4 regions of the Corynebacterium neomassiliense genome follow, and region 3 is predicted to be linked to each of the others. Evidence: riboswitches for the same ligand, from Rfam matches in the RefSeq annotation. Region 3 holds a riboswitch; each other region holds the start of a gene.

Region 1 (5,076 bases), 700 kb from region 3:
TGTCACGCCCCGGCGCGGCGCAGAACGTACTGGACACAGTCCAGGGCACCGGAACCGATCAGAGCCTCGTGAAGGGCCAGCTGGTAGTTCCACAGCCGCCGGTAGACCGGATCGAACCCGGCCGCAGCAGCCTGACGCTCCCGCGAAGCGAAAGCCTCCCGCCACAGTCCCAGGGTCAGCGCCGCATGGGAGCCGAGATGGATCTCCCGCACCAGCTCCAGGCCGACACGGTTGGCCTGCTCAATGACCCGCTCCACCCGGGGATACTGCAGCGCCGGCCACACGTAGGCCCTCATCACGTCGAGGCTCCTGTCCACGACGTCTCCGGGAATCACCTGGTCCGCCGCGGTCGTCAACGACTGGACCACCGCCGTGCCCTGCGGCGTGAGCATCCGGTGCACGGCGGCGAGGAAAGCCTCTGACCCCCTGTCCCCCAGGGTCTCCATCCGTTCCACGCTGAACACGGCGTCATAGCTGCCCGACCACTGCCGCGGAGACGGCACCGTCCCCCTCACCGTCTCCACACGCACGGCACCGCCGACTCCCGCGGCGTGGGCACGTGACCTGACGACTTCGGCATGGTCGGCGTCCGAGGTCAGCACGTCGGCACTGGCTCCGCGCCGGGCTGCCAGCACCGGCAGGGCGCCCCCGCTGCCGGGGAGCTCGAGAACCCGGTCCCCGGCCCCTACCCGGGCGACGTCCAGCATCAGGTTGATCCGGTTGACCTGGGCCGGATCGAGGTCTGCGCGGTCCACCTCCTCGGGGGCGTCCATCCAGGTCACCACCACCGGGGTCTGCCTGCCGTGCTGGGAGACCAGCCGCGTCGCGGAGGTCCTGGTGCCGGAGGCGAACAGTGCCGACCCCGTCGCCCGGGTGCCGCCCGCGTAGAGCTCGACGAGGGCGTCCGGGATCTCACCGTTGACGACGTGCCCGAAGTCACGTCTGCTCCTGCGTGACAGGAAACCCCCCAGACCGGTTTCGAGAGGGCGTGACATCAGTACCTGCAGTACCTCGGGGAGTGGTTCGGCGTCCCATTCCTCCGCCATGTACCCCTCGGCCAGTCCGAGCCACCCGTCGGCGACCATCCGGTCGAGCACGAGCCCGTCATGTACGAGGAACCTGGGGTGACCGTCGCCGGCCAGGGACACACCGTGTTCACGGGTGAGCTCTTCGAGACGTTCCCTGATACGGGCGGCCCGTGAGCCGAGCAACGGTGCCTCCGGCCGGCGCACGAGATCCGGCCACCGCTCGGGGTCGATGAAACCCTCGGACACCGGCAACTCCTTTCAGTGTCGGCACCACCGGGGGCACTGACGGGGTGATCTCTCGCACAACAGGGGTGGTTTCCCCCACCCCTTGACAGGGCGGGAGGCACCAAACGGACATCAGCGGACGTGGCCGGCTCCGGAGACGTACCCACGCCCTGAACACCTCAGAACAAACCACTACACTAGTCGCATAACAACCGAGGTTGCCGTCAGACCGGCCGGCAGGGGACGTGTACCGCGTCATCGGACCGCCCGGACAGGTGTGCAACCGACCAAGAATTCCGGGGACGTCCGGCCGCACCCCACACCGGCGCAGTCACCGTCCCCGAAAAGCGAGGAGACTGATTCCATGGCATCCACCCCGACCCGCCCCGCCGGCGGTCGCCACCACGTCGTCATAGTCGGAGCCGGTTTCGGCGGACTGTTCGCCGCCAAGAGGCTCGCGGACGCCGATGTCGACGTGACCATCATCGACCGCACCAACCACCACCTTTTCCAGCCGCTGCTCTACCAGGTGGCCACCGGCGTGCTGTCCTCGGGTGAGATCGCCCCGACCATCCGCCAGATCCTGCGGAAGCAGAAGAACACCCGGGTCGTCAAGGCCGAGGTCCGTGAGATCGACGTCGACGCACGGACCGTCACCGGTGACCTGGGCGGCCGTGAGGTCGTCCTCCAGTACGATTCGCTCATCCTCGCCGCCGGTGCCGGACAGTCCTACTTCGGCAACGACCACTTCGCGGAGTTCGCCCCGGGCATGAAGAGCATCGACGACGCACTCGAGATCCGGGCGCGGATCACCGGCGCCTTCGAGCGCGCGGAGATCACCACCGATCCCGAGGAGAAGCGTCGCCTGCTGACCTTCGTCATCGTCGGCGCCGGTCCGACCGGCGTGGAGCTCGCCGGCCAGGTCGCGGAAATGGCCCACCGGACCCTCCGCAACGAGTTCCGGGACATCGACACCGACTCTGCACGTATCCTCCTCGTCGACGGTTCGCCCCAGGTTCTGCCCCCCTTCGGCAAGAATCTCGGCAAGAAGGCCCAGAAGAAGCTGGAGAAGCTCGGTGTCGAGGTCGTCACCGACTCCCTGGTCACCAACGTCGACGCCGAGGGCGTGACGTGGAAGAGCATGAAGACCGAGAAGGAGACCACTGTCGGCTCCTACTGCAAGATCTGGTCCGCAGGTGTCGCCGCCAGCCCGCTGGGCAGGATGGTCACCGAGCAGATCGACGGGGTGGACGCCGACCGTGCAGGCCGCGTCCCCGTCGGTGACGACCTCACCATCGAAGGTCACAAGGAGATCTTCGTCGTCGGTGACATGATGAGCCACGACCGTCTGCCCGGTCTGGCCCAGGTCGCCATCCAGGGTGGCCAGTTCGTCGCTGACGTCATCCGCGGTGAGGTCGAGGAAGGCCGCACCTCCCGTCCCGCGTTCAGCTACCACGACAAGGGCACCATGGCCATCGTCTCGCGGTTCTACGCCGTGGTGAAGATCGGTGACCGGGAGATCACCGGCTTCCCGGGCTGGCTCATGTGGCTCGCCGTCCACATGATGTTCCTGGTCGGTTTCCGTAACCGTTTCGTCGCCGCCTACAGCTGGGGGCTGAACTCGCTGTCGCCCAACCGGTGGAACCTGGTGGCGACCCGCCAGCAGCTTCACGGCCGCAACATCCTGCGTCGGCTGCGCGAACTCGAGGACGAGCAGGGTATCCGTTCCGTCATGGTCCGCGACAACCTCAAGGTCGGGGAGGGCCGCGACATCCGGCCCACCACCGACTGACATTCCCTGCCCGGCGGTGCCCGTGACCGTCTGAGCTGCCCCGGTGCCGTGGTCGTCCCCGACGACCACGGCACCGGTTTTTCTGCCGTGCCGGGAACGCGACCGTCCGGTGGGGGGAGCCGGTCCGGACGGCGTGAGTGTCCGCCGCCGGTGGAGGCCCTGCAGGGTAGGATGGTCCACCGTGACACGGGGTGCGTCGCCCATGACGCTGAGATCACACCCGTCGAACCTGCTCTAGTTCGTACTAGCGAAGGGAATGTCAGATGACATCTTCACGCCCGGTCCTCCCCCTGCAGGGTTCCGTCCCCAGGGTCCTGTCTGTCGCAGGCACCGACCCCACCGGCGGTGCGGGTGTACAGGCGGACATCAAGGCCATCTGCGAAGCGGGTGGCTTCGCGATGACGGTGGTCACCGCCCTGGTGGCGCAGAACACCCACGGGGTACGCAGCATCCACACCCCCGACACCGGCTTCCTCACCGACCAGCTGGACGCCGTCTTCGACGACGTCCGTGTGGACGCGGTGAAGGTGGGGATGCTCGGCACCGCGGAGATCACCCGTACGGTCACCGACTACCTGCGTGCCCACCCCGTCCCGGTGCTCGTCGTCGATCCTGTGATGGTGGCCACCAGTGGTGACCGTCTGCTCACCCCGGACGGGGAGAAGGCTCTTGTCGGACTGTGCCGCCTCGCGGACGTGATCACACCGAATCTCGCCGAGCTCGCGGTGCTGTCAGGGACCGGGCAGGCCACGACGCTTCCGGAGGCCGTGGACCAGGGACGCCACCTCGCCGCTGAACTCGGTACCACCGTGATAGTCAAGGGCGGACATCTGACAGGCGGTGGAGCGGACAACGCCGTCGTCTTCCCTGACGGTGAAGTCCACACTGTCCCGGTGGCACGCATCGCCACCCACAACACCCACGGCACCGGATGTTCCCTGTCCTCCGCCCTGACCACCCGCCTCGCCGCCGGAGAGTCCGTGGCAGCCGCACTGTCCTGGGCGACCCGGTGGCTGACCGAGGCGATCCGCTACGCCGACGACCTGCATGTCGGCACCGGAAACGGCCCTGTCGACCACACCCACCGGTCGCGCCGGCTCGCCGCCGCCGCAGACACCACCCCCTGGCACCATGTCCCGGATATGCCGGCAGCCCTGGAAAAGCCCGGGGATCTGTTGTCCGGCCAGTTCGACGGTGCAGGCACCACCCGGAAACCCCCGCGTATTCCGGCTGCAGGTCCGTGGACGGCGGCCCTGTGGAACGCGTCGGCGCACATCCACAGGTCCGTCACGGACCTTCCCTTCATCACCGATCTCGGCAGCGGGACGCTGGACCGGGACGACTTCTCCTTCTACCTGGCGCAGGACGCCGTCTACCTGTCCCTGTACTCCCCCGCCCTGGCTTCATTGGCGGCGTCCGCCCCGGACCAGGAGTCCGCACTGTTCTGGGTGAAGGGCGCGGCGGAGTGTCTCGAGGAAGAGGCCGAACTGCACCGCAACTGGAACGGGGACAGCGCCCCCGCCCTGCCCTCTCCCGTGACCGGGGCGTACACCTCGCATCTCATGCGGTGTGTCAGGACCCGTGACCATGTCGTCGGCGCCGCCGCAGTGCTGCCCTGCTACTGGTTGTACGCCGAGGTCGGGCTGGAACTCGCGGCCAACTCACCTGCGGACAACCCTTATTCGGCATGGCTGGAGACCTACTCCGGCAGCGACTTCACCGACAGCGTCCGACAGGCTGTGGCACTGGTGGAGAAGGCGTTCGAGGACGCCGGTCCCGCAGCGCGGGCCGAGGCTGCCGTCGCCTACCTCGACGCCTCCAGGTGGGAACTGGAGTTCTTCGACCAGGCTTCCCGCCGACACTGAACGTCGCAGCAGTCCCCCCCCGGGGGCTGTCAGCCACCCCCGGACACGGTTCACCCCCGCATCTGACTCACCCGGGCTCGGTGTCCTCCCACCACCCGGTCTCACCTGCGCGGTGCGACGACAGTCCGCAGCTCCGTGGTCGCCAGCAGTTTCCCGCTCGTGGCGT
Region 2 (5,076 bases), 830 kb from region 3:
CGAGATCACGCCGCCGACGTCGACCATCGCATCGGCCTTGATCCGGTCGATCAGCTCCCGGGCACCGATGACGGCGCCGCCCATGGCGTCCCCGTGCCCGTTGATGTACTTCGTCAGCGAGTGGACCACCAGGTCCGCGCCGTCGGCCAACGGCCGGTACAACGGTGGCGGGGTGAAGGTGGAGTCCACGCTCAGCAGGGCACCGGAGCGGTGGGCGATGTCCGCGACCGCCCGGATGTCGGTGACTTTCGTGGTCGGGTTGCCGATCGTCTCGACATGGATGAGCTTTGTCTCCGGGGTGACCGCCGCCTCCACCGCGGAAAGGTCGGAGGCGTCGACGAACGTGGCTCTGATCCCGTACTTCTGTGGCAGGATCTCGGCGAACAACCGCCAGGTGGCCTCATAGGTCACGTCGGCGACGACGATGTGGTCGCCGGAGCGCAGGAAGGAGAAGAACACCGAGTGCAGGGCCGCCACACCGGAGGCGAGGACGACGGCGTCCTCCCCGCCCTCGAGTACCGCGAGCTTCTTCTGCAGGGCGATCTGGTTGACACCGGAGTTGCGGGTGTACAGCGGGACTTCGGTACCGGACCAGGACACCTCCGAGGGGTCCTCCGGCAGAGCGTAGGAGTTCGCCAGGACCAGTGGTGTACGGATCGCCCCGGTACCGGGGTCGACCGAGTTGCCGGCGTGCACGCTCTGCGTCTCGAAAGACAGGGAACGGGGGTGTTTTTTGCTGGGGCGTTCTGTCATGGGGCCATGGTAGTGCCCTCCCACCTGCACGGTCCAGGTATCTGATCAGCGGGAAAACCCTGTCCGGGGTGATGTGATTTTGCTCTCCAACAGTCCTGCGTGCTACACGTTGTGTGACCACACGGGTGCCCCGGGAAAGGGGCTGAGACCGGACTGACGTGTCCGGGACCGTAGAACCTGATCCGGTTGACACCGGCGTAGGAAGTGAGGAACTCAGCCATGGCTGACACATATGTCCACAGGCAGGGCACTGCCGCTGATCCGGCGGGCACGCCGCAGTCGACGGACCCGGGGGAGAGAGCGGAGACCGGGTACGTGCCCTGCAGGGAACAGCACCCCTCCCACCGTCCCGGACTGGTGGAGGACGCCGACCACGGCATCCGCGTCCCGGTGACGGAGATCCACCTGGACCCGTCACCGGACGGCACCCCGAATGAACCCGTCCGCGTCTACCGGACCATGGGCCCCGGCAGCGTACCCGAGGAGGGTCTCGACCCGTGGCGTTCCGGATGGATCAGCGCGCGGCAGGACACGGAGACCTATGAATGCCGGGGACACCGCCTCAGCGACGACGGGCGTTCGGCGGTGCGGCGGGGCTCTCCGTCGCAGCAGTGGAAGGGGCGGGTCCCGGAGCCGCGCCGGGCGCGGCCGGGCCGCACCGTCACACAGATGCACTACGCCAGGCAGGGGATCATCACCCCGGAGATGCGGTTCGTCGCGCTGCGCGAGAACTGCGACGTCGAACTGGTCCGCTCCGAACTGGCGGCCGGCCGGGCCGTTCTCCCCGCCAACGTCAACCATCCGGAGTCGGAGCCGATGATCATCGGCCGCGCGTTCCTGGTGAAGGTCAACGCGAACATCGGAAACTCGGCGGTGACCAGTTCGATCCGTGACGAGGTCGCCAAGCTGGAGTGGGCCGCCCGGTGGGGTGCGGACACGCTCATGGACCTGTCCACCGGTGACGACATCCACACCACCAGGGAGTGGATCCTGCGCAATTCCCCGATCCCGGTGGGTACAGTGCCGGTGTACCAGGCGTTGGAGAAGGTCGGCGGGGACGCCACCGCACTGAGCTGGGAAATCTACCGGGACACGGTCATCGAGCAGTGCGAGCAGGGGGTGGACTACATGACCGTCCACGCCGGGGTGCTGGCGCGGTACGTGCCGTTGACCGCGGGCAGGGTCACCGGGATCGTCTCCCGGGGAGGTTCCGTGATGGCGGGGTGGTGTCTGGCCCACCGACGGGAGAACTTCCTGTACACGCACTTCGACGAACTGTGCGAGATCTTCGCCGCCTACGACGTCACCTTCTCCCTCGGCGACGGGCTGCGCCCGGGGTCTACCGCGGACGCCAACGACGCCGCCCAGTTCGCCGAACTTGACACTCTCGCCGAGCTCACCGGGCGCGCCCGGGACCACGATGTCCAGGTGATGGTGGAGGGTCCCGGTCATGTCCCGCTCCACATGGTCCGTGAGAATGTCGAACGGCAGCAGCGACTGTGCCAGGGCGCCCCGTTCTACACTCTCGGGCCGCTGGTCACCGACATCGCGCCGGGCTATGACCACATCACCTCGGCGATCGGTGCGACGGAGATCGCCAGGTACGGCACCGCCATGCTCTGCTACGTCACCCCGAAGGAGCATCTGGGACTGCCGGACAGGGATGACGTGAAGACCGGGGTGATCACCTACCGTATCGCCGCCCACGCGGCGGACATCGCCAAAGGTCACCCCGGTGCGCGGGTGCGCGATGACGCCCTGTCGAAGGCGCGGTTCGAGTTCCGTTGGAACGACCAGTTTGCGCTGGGTCTGGACCCGGTCACGGCCAGGGAGTTCCATGACGAGACCCTTCCGGCGGAGCCTGCGAAGAACGCCCGCTTCTGCTCGATGTGCGGGCCGAAATTCTGCTCCATGCGGATCTCGCAGGATATCCGTGACACCTACGGGGCGGGGGAGGAAGAGGCCGCTGCCGTGTGCGGGCAGCAGACCGGGGGAGGACGCCGCGGGGCCGCCGTCCCGGTCCGTCTTCCGGACCCCACGTCTCCGGGCCGGAGTGACCGTTGCCAATTGGTCAGCATGCGCTGTATAGTCAGCGAATGCTGACTATTTCTTCCCGTCTGGACGTGATGAACCGTCTGGGACGGGCCATGGCTGACCCCACGCGGTCACGGATCCTGCTGAGCCTGCTGGAACAGCCCGGATACCCGGCCCAGCTCTCACGGGACCTCGACCTGACGCGGACCAATGTCTCGAACCACCTCGCCTGCCTGCGCGGTTGCGGGATCATCGTCGCCGTCCCGGAAGGACGGCGGACCCGGTACGAGATCGCTGATCCCCACCTGAGCTCCGCCCTCAACGCACTCGTCGACGTCGTCCTCGCCGTCGACGACGGTGAGCCCGCATGCCTCAGCGACGAGTGTGACGTGCCCGGCTGCTGCGCCGACTGCACCCCCTCGGACGGGGCCCCGGCATGAGCGCGGAATGCTGCGGGGCAGACGACTGCGGTGGAGAGAAGGACACCGGAGGCCCTGCCGGTAGTGCCGGTACTGCCGGCGTCACCGGTACCGCCGGGGCGCCTGCCCCTGACGGCAACCGGCCCGCGTGGTGGAGGGACCCCGACCTGGCGCCGTCCGCGGTCAGTGCCGTTGCGCTGGTCTGCGGGTACCTTCTCGGCCACACGGACCTCACCGTGGCGTCCCAGGTACTGCAGTGGATCGCCCTGCTGGCGGGGGCGTCCACCTTCGTTCCCGGGGCACTGCGCCGACTGGTGCACGGTCACCTGGGTGTGGGACTGCTGATGACAATTGCCGCGGCAGGTGCCGTGGCCCTCGGGCACGTCGGTGAAGCAGCAGCACTGGCCTTCCTGTTCTCCCTGTCAGAGGCGCTCGAGGACCGGGCGATGGGTGGTGCGAAGGAGAAACTGCGGGCCCTGCTCGCACTGGTCCCGGACACGGTCCGTGTCGTCAGAGGGCGGACCGTGGTGACCGTACCGGCCGCGGACGTCCGCGTCGACGATGTGCTCGTCGTCGCGGCGGGCGACCGCGTGGCCACCGACGGTGTCGTGGTCGCGGGAAGGTCCGCCGTCGACACCTCCGCGGTGACGGGGGAGTCCGTCCCGGTGGGTGTCGGACCCGGTGACGAGGTCACCGCCGGCGTGGTCAACGGGCCGGCGACCCTGCGGATCCGCGCGACGGCGGACGGCCGGGACAATTCACTGACCAGGATCGTGGATCTCGTGCAGCAGGCCCACGCCAGGAAAGGTCGCAGGGCACGCCTGGCGGACACCGTCGCCCGTCCTCTGGTCCCGCTCGTCCTGGTCGTCGCCGCTCTGGTCGCGGTGGTGGGGTCCCTGGTCGGAGATCCCGGAATCTGGATCGAGAGAGCACTGGTGGTCCTGGTCGCGGCGTCCCCCTGTGCACTGGCCATCGCCGTGCCGGTGACGGTGATCAGTGCCGTCGGTGCGGCGTCCACCTTCGGGGTGGTCATCACCTCCGGGGAGGCTTTCGAGAGGTTCGGTACCGTCCGGACCGTGGCGCTGGACAAGACCGGAACCCTCACGCGGAACAGGCCCGTGGTCGTCGATGTCCGTACGGTCGAAGGATTCTCCCCGGCGGAGGTCCTCAGTCTCGCCGCCGCGGTGGAAGCCGACAGTACCCACCCGCTCGCCCCGGCGGTCACCGCCGCGGCAGGGCCGGACATCCCGGTCGCCGGTGACATCGTCGAGAACGCCGGGCTCGGCCTGACGGGCAGGGTCGGGGGCTCCCGGGTGAGGGTCGGAAACGGGCGCTGGCTCGGTTCGGGTGAGATGGCCGGGGACGCCGAGGCGATGGCAGGGGCCGGCATGACCGTGGTCGTGGTCGAGCTCGACGGGCGGGTCACGGGACTTGTCGGGGTCCGCGACGAGCTTCGGCCGGAGGCGGCCGAAACTGTCCGACTGCTGCACGCCCGCGGAATACGCACTGTGATGCTCACCGGAGACAACGAACAGACAGCCAGGGCCCTGGCAGACGAAGCGGGGATCACCGAGGTGCACGCCGGACAGCTGCCGCAGGACAAGGCGGACGCCGTGGCCGAACTGTCCGCAGAGGCGCCGACCGCCATGGTCGGTGACGGAATCAACGACGCGCCGGCTCTGGCCGGAGCCACAGTCGGCATCGCCATGGGAGCGGGAGGCTCCGCGGCCGCGATCGAATCTGCCGACATCGCCTTCACCGGCAGTGACCTCCGGCTGCTCCCGCAGGCACTGGAGCACGCCCGCCGGGGACGGCGGATCATGACCGGGAATATCGTGCTGGCGCTGGCGATCATCGTGATCCTGTTCCC
Region 3 (5,076 bases):
AGGCGCCGGTCGATTTCCACGGCAGTGACGTCTCCGACCCGGTCGAGCAGTGCCAGGGTGAGTGACCCGAGCCCCGGGCCGACCTCGATGACGTGATCTCCGGGTCCCAGTTCAGCCGCCGAGACGATCCGACGCACGGTGTTCGGGTCAAGGACGAAGTTCTGGCCCAGCTTCTTCGTCGGGGTGATGCCGAGTTCTGCGGCCAGGCTCCTGATTTCGCCGGGGCCCAGCAGCCGGACGCCCCCGGGGCCGGCCGTGCTCTTGTCTTCACTGTCCGTCACAGCTCGAGGATACAGCCCCGCGGCAGTTCCCCGGCCACCGGCGGTGCTGCGCTGTTGCGCTGTCGCGTCCTTCCCCCCGCGATCCCGGGGCTTCCGGCCCCGGCCCCGCGGGATGCTATCCGATTCCGAGCTTGGAGGTGCAGGCGGGCCATGCTCCCCAGCCCTGGGACGCCTGGACCTTCTCAGCCACAGCGATCTGCTGCTCCCGGGTGGCCATGTGCGCTTCGGGGGCGTACGCGGTTCCACCGTAGGCAGCCCAGGTGGACGGGGTGAACTGCAGTCCGCCGGAGAAGCCGTTGCCGGTGTTGGTGGCCCAGTTCCCGCCCGCCTCGCACTGGGCCAGGCTGTCCCAGACTGAACCACCGGCGACGGACGGGGCGGAGGCCGAGGACGCCACGGGCGCGACGCGGGTACCGCGACGGACGACCCGCTCGGAAGCCGGGGTGATCTCCTCACTCCTGAGGACATCCCGGGCCGTCTCGACACCGTTGAGCTTCTGGATTCTGACGGTGACCCGGGCGGAGCCGACGGTGCCCTCGGAGATGACCTGTTCGGTGCCCTGGTCGAGCTCCGGGTCCTCCTCGACCCTCACGGCAGGTTCGACCGGCTGTTCCTCGGTGACCTCTTCGGAGGTGAACCGGGATACGTCGATGTGCATTCCCTCGGTCACCGGAGTGTCCGCGGACGGGGTGACAACGTCGTCCTTGCCGAGCGGGGTTCCCCTCATCTCGAGAACGTCGGCCACGGTGCGGGCGGCCATGGTGAGGCGGGCGGGAGCCTCCCAGGGATTGCCGTCGTTGAGGGTGAAGCTCTTCGGGGAGGTGATGGTCAGTTCCATGCCGTCGAGCGGAATTCCTGACGCTCCGGCGGTGGTCGCCGTTCCGGAATAGCCGAGCTCGTTGAGCAGGTCGGAGACTGTGGTGGAGGTTGTCGCGACGGTCTTAGACTGGCCGTCGACGACAAGGGCGACCTGCCGTGCGGAGCGGACGGTGACACGCGAGCCGTCGGAGACGGACTCCCCGAGCCCGGGGGTGATGAGGTCTGCGTCGGAGTACCGGACCTTCTCGGAGTCCAGGATCTCCCGGACGTCACCGGAGACGGTGCTGGCCTTGATGATCCGGCCGTTGACGTCGAGGGTGACATCCTTGTGGTTGGTGGCGACGACGGCACCGCCGACCACGAGGGTGGCGAGCATACCGCCGGTGGCGACGCGCAACGGGACGGAACTGGTGTGGTTGATGCGGTGCAGCGTCGACTTGTTCTTCGGGGACACTCGGTGATCTTCCTCCGTCGGTGATGTTGGACTCAGATCACGATACGGTAACAATCCCGATCCGGCAAAGTTTTCGGACGTGTTTTTCCGATTTCTGAAGCGCAGGTCACACCAGGTCGTACAGTTCCCGGGCGTTGGACGTCACCTGCGCCCCGAGCGCCTCAGGAGTCACATTTCTCACCTCGGCGACACATCTGGCGGTGTAGCCGACGTACGCCGGTTCGTTACGCGCACCCCTGAACGGTTCGGGTGTCATGAACGGTGCATCGGTCTCCACGAGCAGGCGGTCGTCCGGACAGTACGCCGCCACCTCCCGCAGTTCACTGTTTCTCCGGAAGGTCACGTTGCCGCTGAAGCTGAGCCAGCAGCCACGGTCCAGCGCCCGCCGTGCCATGTCCAGCGGAGAGGAGAAGCAGTGCAGCATGACCTTCAGGCCTTCCGGAGCATCGGAGAGCACGTCCATGAGTTCTCTGTCAGCCTCCCGGTTGTGGACCATCAGCGGCCGGCCGCTCTGCACCGCCAGATCCATGTGCCAGCGCAGTGCCTCCACCTGCACGTCCAGAGGTGCGGTGCGCTCCGGTTCATGCCGGATCCAGTACGTGTCCAGTCCCGTCTCCCCCACCGCGACACACCGCGGGTCCGACACCAGCTCCCTCAGCTTCTCCTGCACTCCGTCAGTGAAAAGCTCCCGGGCCCGGGTCGGGTGGATCGCGCAGGCGGCGAAGACCCTGTCATCTGAGTGTGCCGCCTCCAGTGCGAGGACCGATTCCGCCAGGTCGTCGCCGACCGTGCACACCTGCCCGACGCCGACCGCCGACGCCCTGTCCATGAATTCCCTGACCTGCGCCGCCGTCACCGCACCGCAGGACGCCAGGTGCGTGTGCGCGTCAAAGAGCTCGGGAAGCGGCTGAGGAGGGACCGGGGAAGGACGCTTCTTCGACATGCGGCCCAGACTACCGGGGCGGCCTCCCCGTCCCCCGGGTGTGTCCCCCGTGCCCGGGGTCCCGGTCCGCATGCCCGTCGAAGAACTGCAGCTCCAGGTCCACTGTGCGGGCGAAGAACTCTCTGGCACTGCGGGCGTCCTCCGGTGTCCGGTCACCGACACGGTCCATCTCCGAGCGCAGGAAAGCGACCAGTTCATGGAAGTCCGGGTAGTCGTGCAGCCGTACCCATTCCGCGTGGACGGGCCTGGCAGGGTATCCGTCCGGACCGGTCCCGTACGCGCGGTTCTCCGGGCGCGTCGCCCAGTCGAGGTACAGCCATTCGCACACCAGGATCACCGCGATGACGGCCGGGTAGCTGCCTGAGGCCGCGGCGTCCGCGAAGAGCTGCCTGAATCCGGTGGTGGCCTCCGTGTCCGGGACACCGTCACCGTCCGCGGAACCTGCAGAGTACCCTGCCGAGTTCTCTGCCCAGCTCTCTGCCGAACTCTCTGCCGAGCTCTCTGAGAGCTCCTCGACCGCCTCCCGGAAGTACGTGTCCTCGTCCCCCGCGACCTCCCCGATGAAACGGGCGAAACGGTGACGGGACGGGTAGTTGTCCGCCGTGGCTACTGCCGCGCCGATCAGGGCCATGAACCCGTCAGCGAAACGGTAGTCCTGGACAAGATAGGCGGCCAGGTCCCGGTCCGGCAGTGTTCCGGCGAACAGGGAGGTCACGAACGGATGGGTGACCGCGGTCTCCCAGGTAGTTCGGTTCTCCGCCCTCAGTACGTCGCTGAACCTGGTGCCTCCCCCGACACCGCTGCCCGGCCTGTCCGGTTCCGGTGTGGCGGCCCGCCCGGCCGACGTGTCTTCTGCAGCATGAACTGGTCTGTGATCTGCCATGACAATTCCTCCGCGGGTGTGAACCCGGTCAGGTTCGACGGGTCTCATCTCAGCCCGGGCCTGTCCCGGACACCCCGTGTCACCGGTCGAGGATACCGTCATGCCGGTGGCACCCGGGCCCGGGGCACCCCCGCCGTCCCCTACCCCTTCAGCGTCACCGGTGCGGTCACCGGCGACTACCCCGGTCGGCCCGGTCTACTTGTCGGTGTCCTGCTCAGGGGCCCCTTCAGCGACCTCTTCCGCGGTCTCGTCGGGGCTGATGCGCGCCCACTCCGGGCCTGTGACCCCCAGCTCGGGGTCGAGGCGGGTGAACAGCGGGACCGGCTTCACCAGTGGTGTACCCGGGGTGAGGTCCGTGCGTGCCCAGGTGGCCTGCTGGTCGGTGTAGTCACCCATGATCACCGGGTAGGCGCGTCCTGCCTCGGGCAGTCCGACCCCCACAGGGGTGAGAGGTGAATCGTCGGTGACCTCGACCACCTTCGGCTGCGCCGCCCAGACCCCGGTACCGCCCAGGGTCTCGAAGACCTGCTGTGCGGAGAAGGGGAGGTAGGGGGTGAGCAGTGTATTGGCGTCAGCGATAACCTGAAGGGCCGTGTACAGGACCGTGGCCAGCCGCTCGCGACTGTCGTCATCCTTCGCCAGCTTCCAGGGCTCCTGCGCGGCAAGGTAGCCGTTGGCCCGGCCTACTATGCGCATGGCCTCGGCAATGCCCGCCTTGAACCGCGAATGGGCGATGTTGTCGCCGACCACGTCGAAGGCCGCTGCCGCGTCGTCGAGCAGGTCGCGGTCCGCGTCAGTGAACTCGCCCGGGGTCGGGATCTCCCCGAAGTTCTTCACCGCCATCGACACGGTACGGCTGACCAGGTTGCCCCACTCGTTTGCCAGCTCGGTGTTCACCCTGCGGACGAACTCGTCCCAGGTGAAGTCGGTGTCCATGTTCTCCGGCCCGGCGACGGCGATGAAATAGCGCAGCGCGTCCGGTCCGAACTCCCGGAGGAAGTCACGGACGTAGATCACCACTCCCTTGGAGGAGGAGAACTTCGACCCCGACATGGTCAGGAACTCGGAGGAGACGACTTCGGTGGGGAGGTTGAGCACCCCCAGTTCACCGGGCTCGCCGCCCTTGTCACCCTTGCCCGCATATCCGAGCAGCTCGGCAGGCCAGATCTGGGAGTGGAAGGTGATGTTGTCCTTGCCCATGAAGTAGTAGGACAGGGCCTCGGGATCGCTCCACCACTTCTTCCACGCCTCCGGGTCTCCGGTGCGCCACGCCCACTCGATCGAAGCGGACAGGTAGCCGACGACGGCGTCGAACCACACGTACAACTTCTTGGCACTGTTGTCCTGCCAGCCCTCGATCGGCACCGGCACTCCCCAGTCAATGTCTCGGCTCATCGCCCGGGGACGCATGTCCTTGAGCAGGTTGAGGGAGAACTTCAGGACGTTGGGACGCCAACCTGTCCTCGTCTTCAGCCACTCTTCCAGGGCTCCGGCGAACGCCGGAAGGTCCAGCATGAAGTGCTCGGTCTCCACAAATTCCGGGGTCGCACCGTCGATCTTGGAGCGCGGGTCGATCAGGTCCACCGGGTCAAGCTGGTTACCGCAGTTGTCGCACTGGTCCCCGCGGGCGTCGGGTGCCCCGCAGATCGGACAGGTTCCCTCGATGAAACGGTCGGGAAGGGTCCTGCCGGTGCGG
Region 4 (5,076 bases), 960 kb from region 3:
CACCCCCGGTACCCATGATGAGTCTGGATTCGAGGGTGGTGGTTCCGATGGTCAGTGACATGTGGCTGTCTAGCCTCCCTGCATGGCGGTGATGATCTCGACTTCCGCGCCGGCCGCCGGCACGGTGGTGGACCAGCGGCTGCGTGGTACGACGGCAGCGTCGACGGCGACGGCGACGCCCAGCTGGTCGGATTCCGGGTCGTGCCCGGTGATGTCGGCGACGATGTCGGCGACAGTGGTTCCGTCGGCCCACCGGCGGTCGTGGCCGTTGACGGAGATGGTCAGGGCGGTCATGGTGCTGTCCTTTCCCGGGGTGTCCGGTGTCCGTTCGACGGGTCCCCGGATGCAGAGTCCACAACTGCAGGGTCTGCAGTTCTCCGGGGGTCGGTGGCGGCGAGTATTCCGGCGTCCTGTTCAGTCGGTGCGGTTCCGAGTACCAGGCCTGCGGCGAGGTGGCCGCCGAGCGGGGCGAGCAGGATCCCGTGGCGTGAGTACCCGGTGGAGATGACCAGACCGTCGACGCCGTCGAGGCGGCCGATGTAGGGCAGGTCGTCCGGGGTGCCAGGGCGTGCCCTGGCGAGGATTTCGGTGAGTTCGAGGTCAGCTGCCCCGGGGACGAGGACCTGTGCGTCCCGCAGCAGCTGGTAGGCGCCTTCGAGGACGACCCCGTCGAAACTGTCCTCTCGCTCGGTCGCTCCGATGACGATCTCACCGTCGGTGCGAGGGACCAGGTAGACGGGTCGTCCGTCGACCATGCCCCGTACCGTACGTTCCAGCAGGGGAGGACGCCCCGGACGCAACCGGGCACGGAGAATGTCCCCGTGCACCGGCCGGAGTTTCACACAGTCGGCCTCCGGCAGTCCTCCGACCGTGGCGAGGGACACGCCCGGGCACAGCAACGTGGTCCCGGCGGTGATGACGGTACCGTCGTCGAGGCGCACCCCGGTGACAGCGCCGGTGGCGTCCTCACCGGCGCGCAGCACCTCGACTGCCCGCCGTCTCAGGAGGATGAACGGCGGCCCCCCGGCGGCGGCGGACGTCTCCAACGCCTCGATGAGCGAGGGGACCAGGCGGCGGGGGTTGATCTGGTGGTCCCCGGAGACGAGGAACGCCCCCGATATCGTCGGTGACAGTGCCGGTTCCAGGCTCCTGGCCTGGCGGGTGGTGATGCGCTCCACTGTCATTCCGGCGGCCCGCTGGACTTCGGCGAGGTCGGAGAAATAGTCCCTGTCACCAGGGTGTGCACCGATGTCGAGGGTGGGGGTGTCCCGGAAGCCGACATCGTGCCCGAGCAGGTCGGTGAGTTCCGCGACGAGCGGGGGGTACATGGCGGCCGACGTGGTCATCAGGGTGCGCATCGTCGTGTGCTGGTACATCACCTCGCTCACCGCGGCGATCATGCCCGCGGCGGCGCGGCTGGCGCCCATACCGGGTTCAGGGTCCACGACCGTGACCGCCTGGCCTGCCTTGTGCAGGTTCCAGGCGGCGGTGAGACCGGCGACCCCGGCTCCCACGATGACGGTGTCCGGTCCCGTGGATGTGTCCATCAGCTTCCTTTCCTCCGGCGGCATGATCCGCGTCAGGTGTGGACGGTCGACCGGTGCTCCGGTCCTCTCAGCCCCTGCAGGGGCTCCCGTAGTTCGCCTACGGCTACTATTCCACCACATGAGCCTCTCCCGATTCAGCGCCACCCCCGACCGTGACCTGCGTTCCCGACGCCTCGACCAGCTGCGGTCCGCGTCGTTGTACCTGTGCACCCCGGCGAGGGCGGGGCGAGGCGATCTGAGGGACTTCCTGCATGCCGCCTACGACGGGGGTGTGGACATCGTGCAGCTGCGCGACAAGTCCATCGACACCTGCGACGAGATCGCCGCCCTGGAGGTCCTGGCTTCGGTGGCGGAGGAACACGGGAAGATGTTCGCGGTCAATGATCGGGCGGACATCGCCGCCCTGGTGGGGGCGGATGTCTTCCATGTCGGCCAGGACGATCTGACTATCGCACAGGTGCGGTCGCTCCTGGGCCCGGACGTGGTGGTGGGACTGTCCACCCACTCGCTGCCGCAGGCACGCGCCGCGATGGAGGACGCCGAGCTCGACTACTTCTGCACCGGGCCGCTCTGGGAGACCCCGACGAAGCCGGGGCGGGCGGCGACGGGGCTGTCACTGGTGACGGAGACCGCGCAGATGCTGGCTTCGGCCCCGGACCAGTGGCAGCGGGACAAGGTGTGGTTCACGATCGGCGGGGTGAATGCGCAGACACTGCCGGAGGTGCAGGCGGCGGCCGGGGCGGGGGCGGGGGGGCACCCGGTGCGCGCCGTGGGGGTGCGTCCGCTGACTGAGGCCGCCGATCCGCGGGCCGCGGCGGTGGAGCTCAAGGCGACGCTGGGGTGGTGAGCGCTGCAGGGGTCGCGCCGGGTGCCTGCTGCCCGTCCGACCCTGCAGGAACCGCGGCCTTCCCCTCGCTGCCAGTAGTACCGGGACGCGGAAATCAGGTACCTGACTTCCGCCTCCCGGCACTACTGGCGACAGTGATGGGGGACAGGCCGGCTACCGCGGTTGAGTGATTCCCCGGACCGGGACGCCGTAGTGCTTCAGGGTGGACAGTGCGCGGTCGGCGTCTGAACAGGTGACGTCGACGACCCGACGGTTGGTGCGGGTGATCCGGACTCCTGGACCACCGGAGGTGATGAGACCGGTGCCGTTCCCGTTGTGGCGCCAGCCCCAGCCACCCCACTCCATGGGGTTGATTGTGACTGCCTCGGCGTGGGAGATCTCATCGAGGGGAATCTGCTTGTTCGGGATGCCCAGGGCACTGCGGTAGCTGAAGCCACGGCTATCGATGCGCAGCCGCCAGGTGCAACTGGTGAGCATGGCCAGCGCGATGAGGGTGATGAGGACCAGCATCGACCACAGGGGAATTCCGGAGAGGACGCACGCCAGGATCGACACTCCGGTGACCGCGTACAGGAAGGCCTGGACCCACGGGCTCATGGACTCGGTGCGGAACCAGACGACTGATGCGGTGGTGGGCACTCCGAGGTCAGGTACGGAGGTGGCGTCGTCGGGACCCGGGGCGGTGCGAGGGACGGGACGGACCAGCAGAGCCAGCCCCAGTGCGATGACCAGTGGCAGGACAATCGTCCAGACCAGTGTGGTGCTGCTGAGGGAGGCTTCGGCAGGGTCATCGATTCCACGCTGATCCATGATTATCCGTACCTGGAGGACCATCAGAAGAGAGACGGTCCAGGCCATCAGACCTGTCGTGAACCGAGCTGCGTTGCCGACGGTGGCACCACCACGGGTGAACGCGGCGAACGTCGCCAGCGTGAGGACGGCGGACGCGGTGGCCACGGTGATCAGCGACCACGGAGAGGACGTGCTGTCGGCCTCGCCACTACCGGAGAAGTGCGTCGCGACGGTGTCCGGTACATCTCCCAGCAGGAGCACGGTCCAGGCGAATCCGGCGACGATGATCAGCGCCAGAGAAACTGTCGTCCTGAGGAGGTAGCGGCGCTGGGCGCGGAGAATCTCACTGCTGTCCGGGGAGTCGGTCAATGTGGTGGTCATGAGAGGCCTTTCTCGGTGAGCATGCGGGTGATCTGGGACAGGGATGCTCCGGTCCTGCGGGCGGCGAGGACGAGGTCGGTGACGGCGGCATCGACCAGGTCGGGGCCTGGCGCGGGGTCGAGGACGACGGCGCCGCGCCCCCGGCGGAGTTCGATGACCCCGTCATCGCGCAGGGCGCGGTAGGCCTGCAGCACCGTGTTGCGGTTGAGGTCGAGGGAGGAGGCCAGTTCGCCGGCCGGGGGCAGACGGTCGCCGGGGGAGAGTTGACCTGTCGTGACCTGGTCGGTGACCTGCCGGACGATCTGGCGGTACAACGGCGCCGGGTCCGAGTGGTCGATGACGATCAGCATGATTCAAGGCTAGTACAACTAGTACAAATAGCACAATGGTCCGATGCTGCCGACCATCTGCTGGGACGCCCCGTCCCACCCCTGCCGACCAGCCCGAACACCGGTAGCATTCGGTCATGGACACCATCACAGACCCCACAGCGGCCCCCGCCAACCAGGGCTACCCGGTCATCCGCCCCGAGCGCATCGACGGTTCGGACACCGGCGCCATCCGCGCACTCACCGCCGAGGCCTTCGCCCACGCCGACCACGCGACAGGCTCTGAGGCACAGATCATCGACGCACTCCGCGACGCCGGCGCGCTCCGGTACTCCCTTGTCGCGGTCCACGCCGGACGCATCGTCGGTCATGCCGCCGCGTCACCCGTGACTCTCGACCCCTCCGACGACGGGTGGTGGTACGGCATAGGGCCGGTATCGGTGCACCCGGACTTCCAGCGGCAGGGGACAGGCTCCGGCCTCATGCGCGCCCTGCTCGACCTGCTCATCGTCTACGGTGCGACCGGAGCGGTCCTGCTCGGCGACCCGACGCTCTACGCCCGCTTCGGATTCGCCGCCCGTGAGGGGCTGGTCAAGGCTGACCTCCCCCCGGAGCAGGCGGCGTCCTTCCAGGCGCTGCGTCTCGACGGTCGCACCGGGTGCCCACAGGCGACCGTCACCTACCACCCGGCGTTCGACGTGGACTAGATCTCGCCGGCCGGGAGGAAACCGTCGACGAACTCGACAGTCCGGTCAGCGGGGAGAGAAGAGCGGTCCGCGAACACCGTGATGACCTCGGCGACGAGTTCACGGGAGGTGTGGGAGTCCTCCCGCGGCAGGTCCGCGGTCGGTGTCGCGTAACCGACGGCCGGCTCCATGGTGAGCGCGGAAGGCCCGAGGATCAGGTACTCCAGTCCCACGGTGGAGTTGAGCCGGTCATCCACGGTCTTCTTCGCGTCCGCGTAGGGGTAGAAGGAGTCGTTCCCGGGGACCCGGTGGTGGGTGGCGCCGAGGTAGGAGACATTGATGAACCGGGGCGTCTGTCCGGCGTCCCGCAACCGCTCCAGGGAGTCGATCACCGCGAGGGCGGCGTCCCGGTCGACGGCGTAGGTGCGCTCCGGCGATCCTCCGCCGGCTCCGGCGGACCAGACGATGACGTCAAACCGGGCGAGCAGGGTGTC

The links. Region 3 has a riboswitch for thiamine pyrophosphate ahead of E0E18_RS04685 (TenA family protein). Riboswitches for the same ligand answer to the same signal wherever they lie in the genome.
Region 1: it holds a riboswitch for thiamine pyrophosphate, as region 3 does, so the genes downstream of both, E0E18_RS01610 (bifunctional hydroxymethylpyrimidine kinase/phosphomethylpyrimidine kinase) here and E0E18_RS04685 (TenA family protein) in region 3, are expected to answer to the same signal.
Region 2: it holds a riboswitch for thiamine pyrophosphate, as region 3 does, so the genes downstream of both, thiC (phosphomethylpyrimidine synthase ThiC) here and E0E18_RS04685 (TenA family protein) in region 3, are expected to answer to the same signal.
Region 4: it holds a riboswitch for thiamine pyrophosphate, as region 3 does, so the genes downstream of both, thiO (glycine oxidase ThiO) here and E0E18_RS04685 (TenA family protein) in region 3, are expected to answer to the same signal.

The regions. Positions count from the first base shown of each region.
Region 1 is NZ_LR131106.1:358,882-363,957, reverse strand. It holds gene E0E18_RS01620 (class I SAM-dependent methyltransferase) at 3-1,274, opposite strand; gene E0E18_RS01615 (NAD(P)/FAD-dependent oxidoreductase) at 1,618-3,045, shown strand; TPP riboswitch at 3,223-3,319, shown strand; gene E0E18_RS01610 (bifunctional hydroxymethylpyrimidine kinase/phosphomethylpyrimidine kinase) at 3,309-4,910, shown strand; gene E0E18_RS01605 (PaaI family thioesterase) at 5,012-5,076, opposite strand, start outside.
Region 2 is NZ_LR131106.1:1,897,077-1,902,152, reverse strand. It holds gene E0E18_RS08335 (trans-sulfuration enzyme family protein) at 1-753, opposite strand, end outside; TPP riboswitch at 865-974, shown strand; gene thiC (phosphomethylpyrimidine synthase ThiC) at 973-2,856, shown strand; gene cmtR (Cd(II)/Pb(II)-sensing metalloregulatory transcriptional regulator CmtR) at 2,850-3,227, shown strand; gene E0E18_RS08320 (heavy metal translocating P-type ATPase) at 3,224-5,076, shown strand, end outside.
Region 3 is NZ_LR131106.1:1,063,323-1,068,398, forward strand. It holds gene rsmA (16S rRNA (adenine(1518)-N(6)/adenine(1519)-N(6))-dimethyltransferase RsmA) at 1-281, opposite strand, end outside; gene E0E18_RS04675 (resuscitation-promoting factor) at 397-1,554, opposite strand; gene E0E18_RS04680 (TatD family hydrolase) at 1,661-2,497, opposite strand; gene E0E18_RS04685 (TenA family protein) at 2,508-3,380, opposite strand; TPP riboswitch at 3,368-3,467, opposite strand; gene metG (methionine--tRNA ligase) at 3,576-5,076, opposite strand, start outside.
Region 4 is NZ_LR131106.1:101,786-106,861, forward strand. It holds gene E0E18_RS00485 (thiazole synthase) at 1-61, opposite strand, end outside; gene thiS (sulfur carrier protein ThiS) at 70-294, opposite strand; gene thiO (glycine oxidase ThiO) at 291-1,547, opposite strand; TPP riboswitch at 1,540-1,647, opposite strand; gene thiE (thiamine phosphate synthase) at 1,666-2,394, shown strand; gene E0E18_RS00505 (DUF1648 domain-containing protein) at 2,548-3,567, opposite strand; gene E0E18_RS00510 (GntR family transcriptional regulator) at 3,564-3,917, opposite strand; gene E0E18_RS00515 (GNAT family N-acetyltransferase) at 4,034-4,603, shown strand; gene E0E18_RS00520 (NAD(P)H-binding protein) at 4,600-5,076, opposite strand, start outside.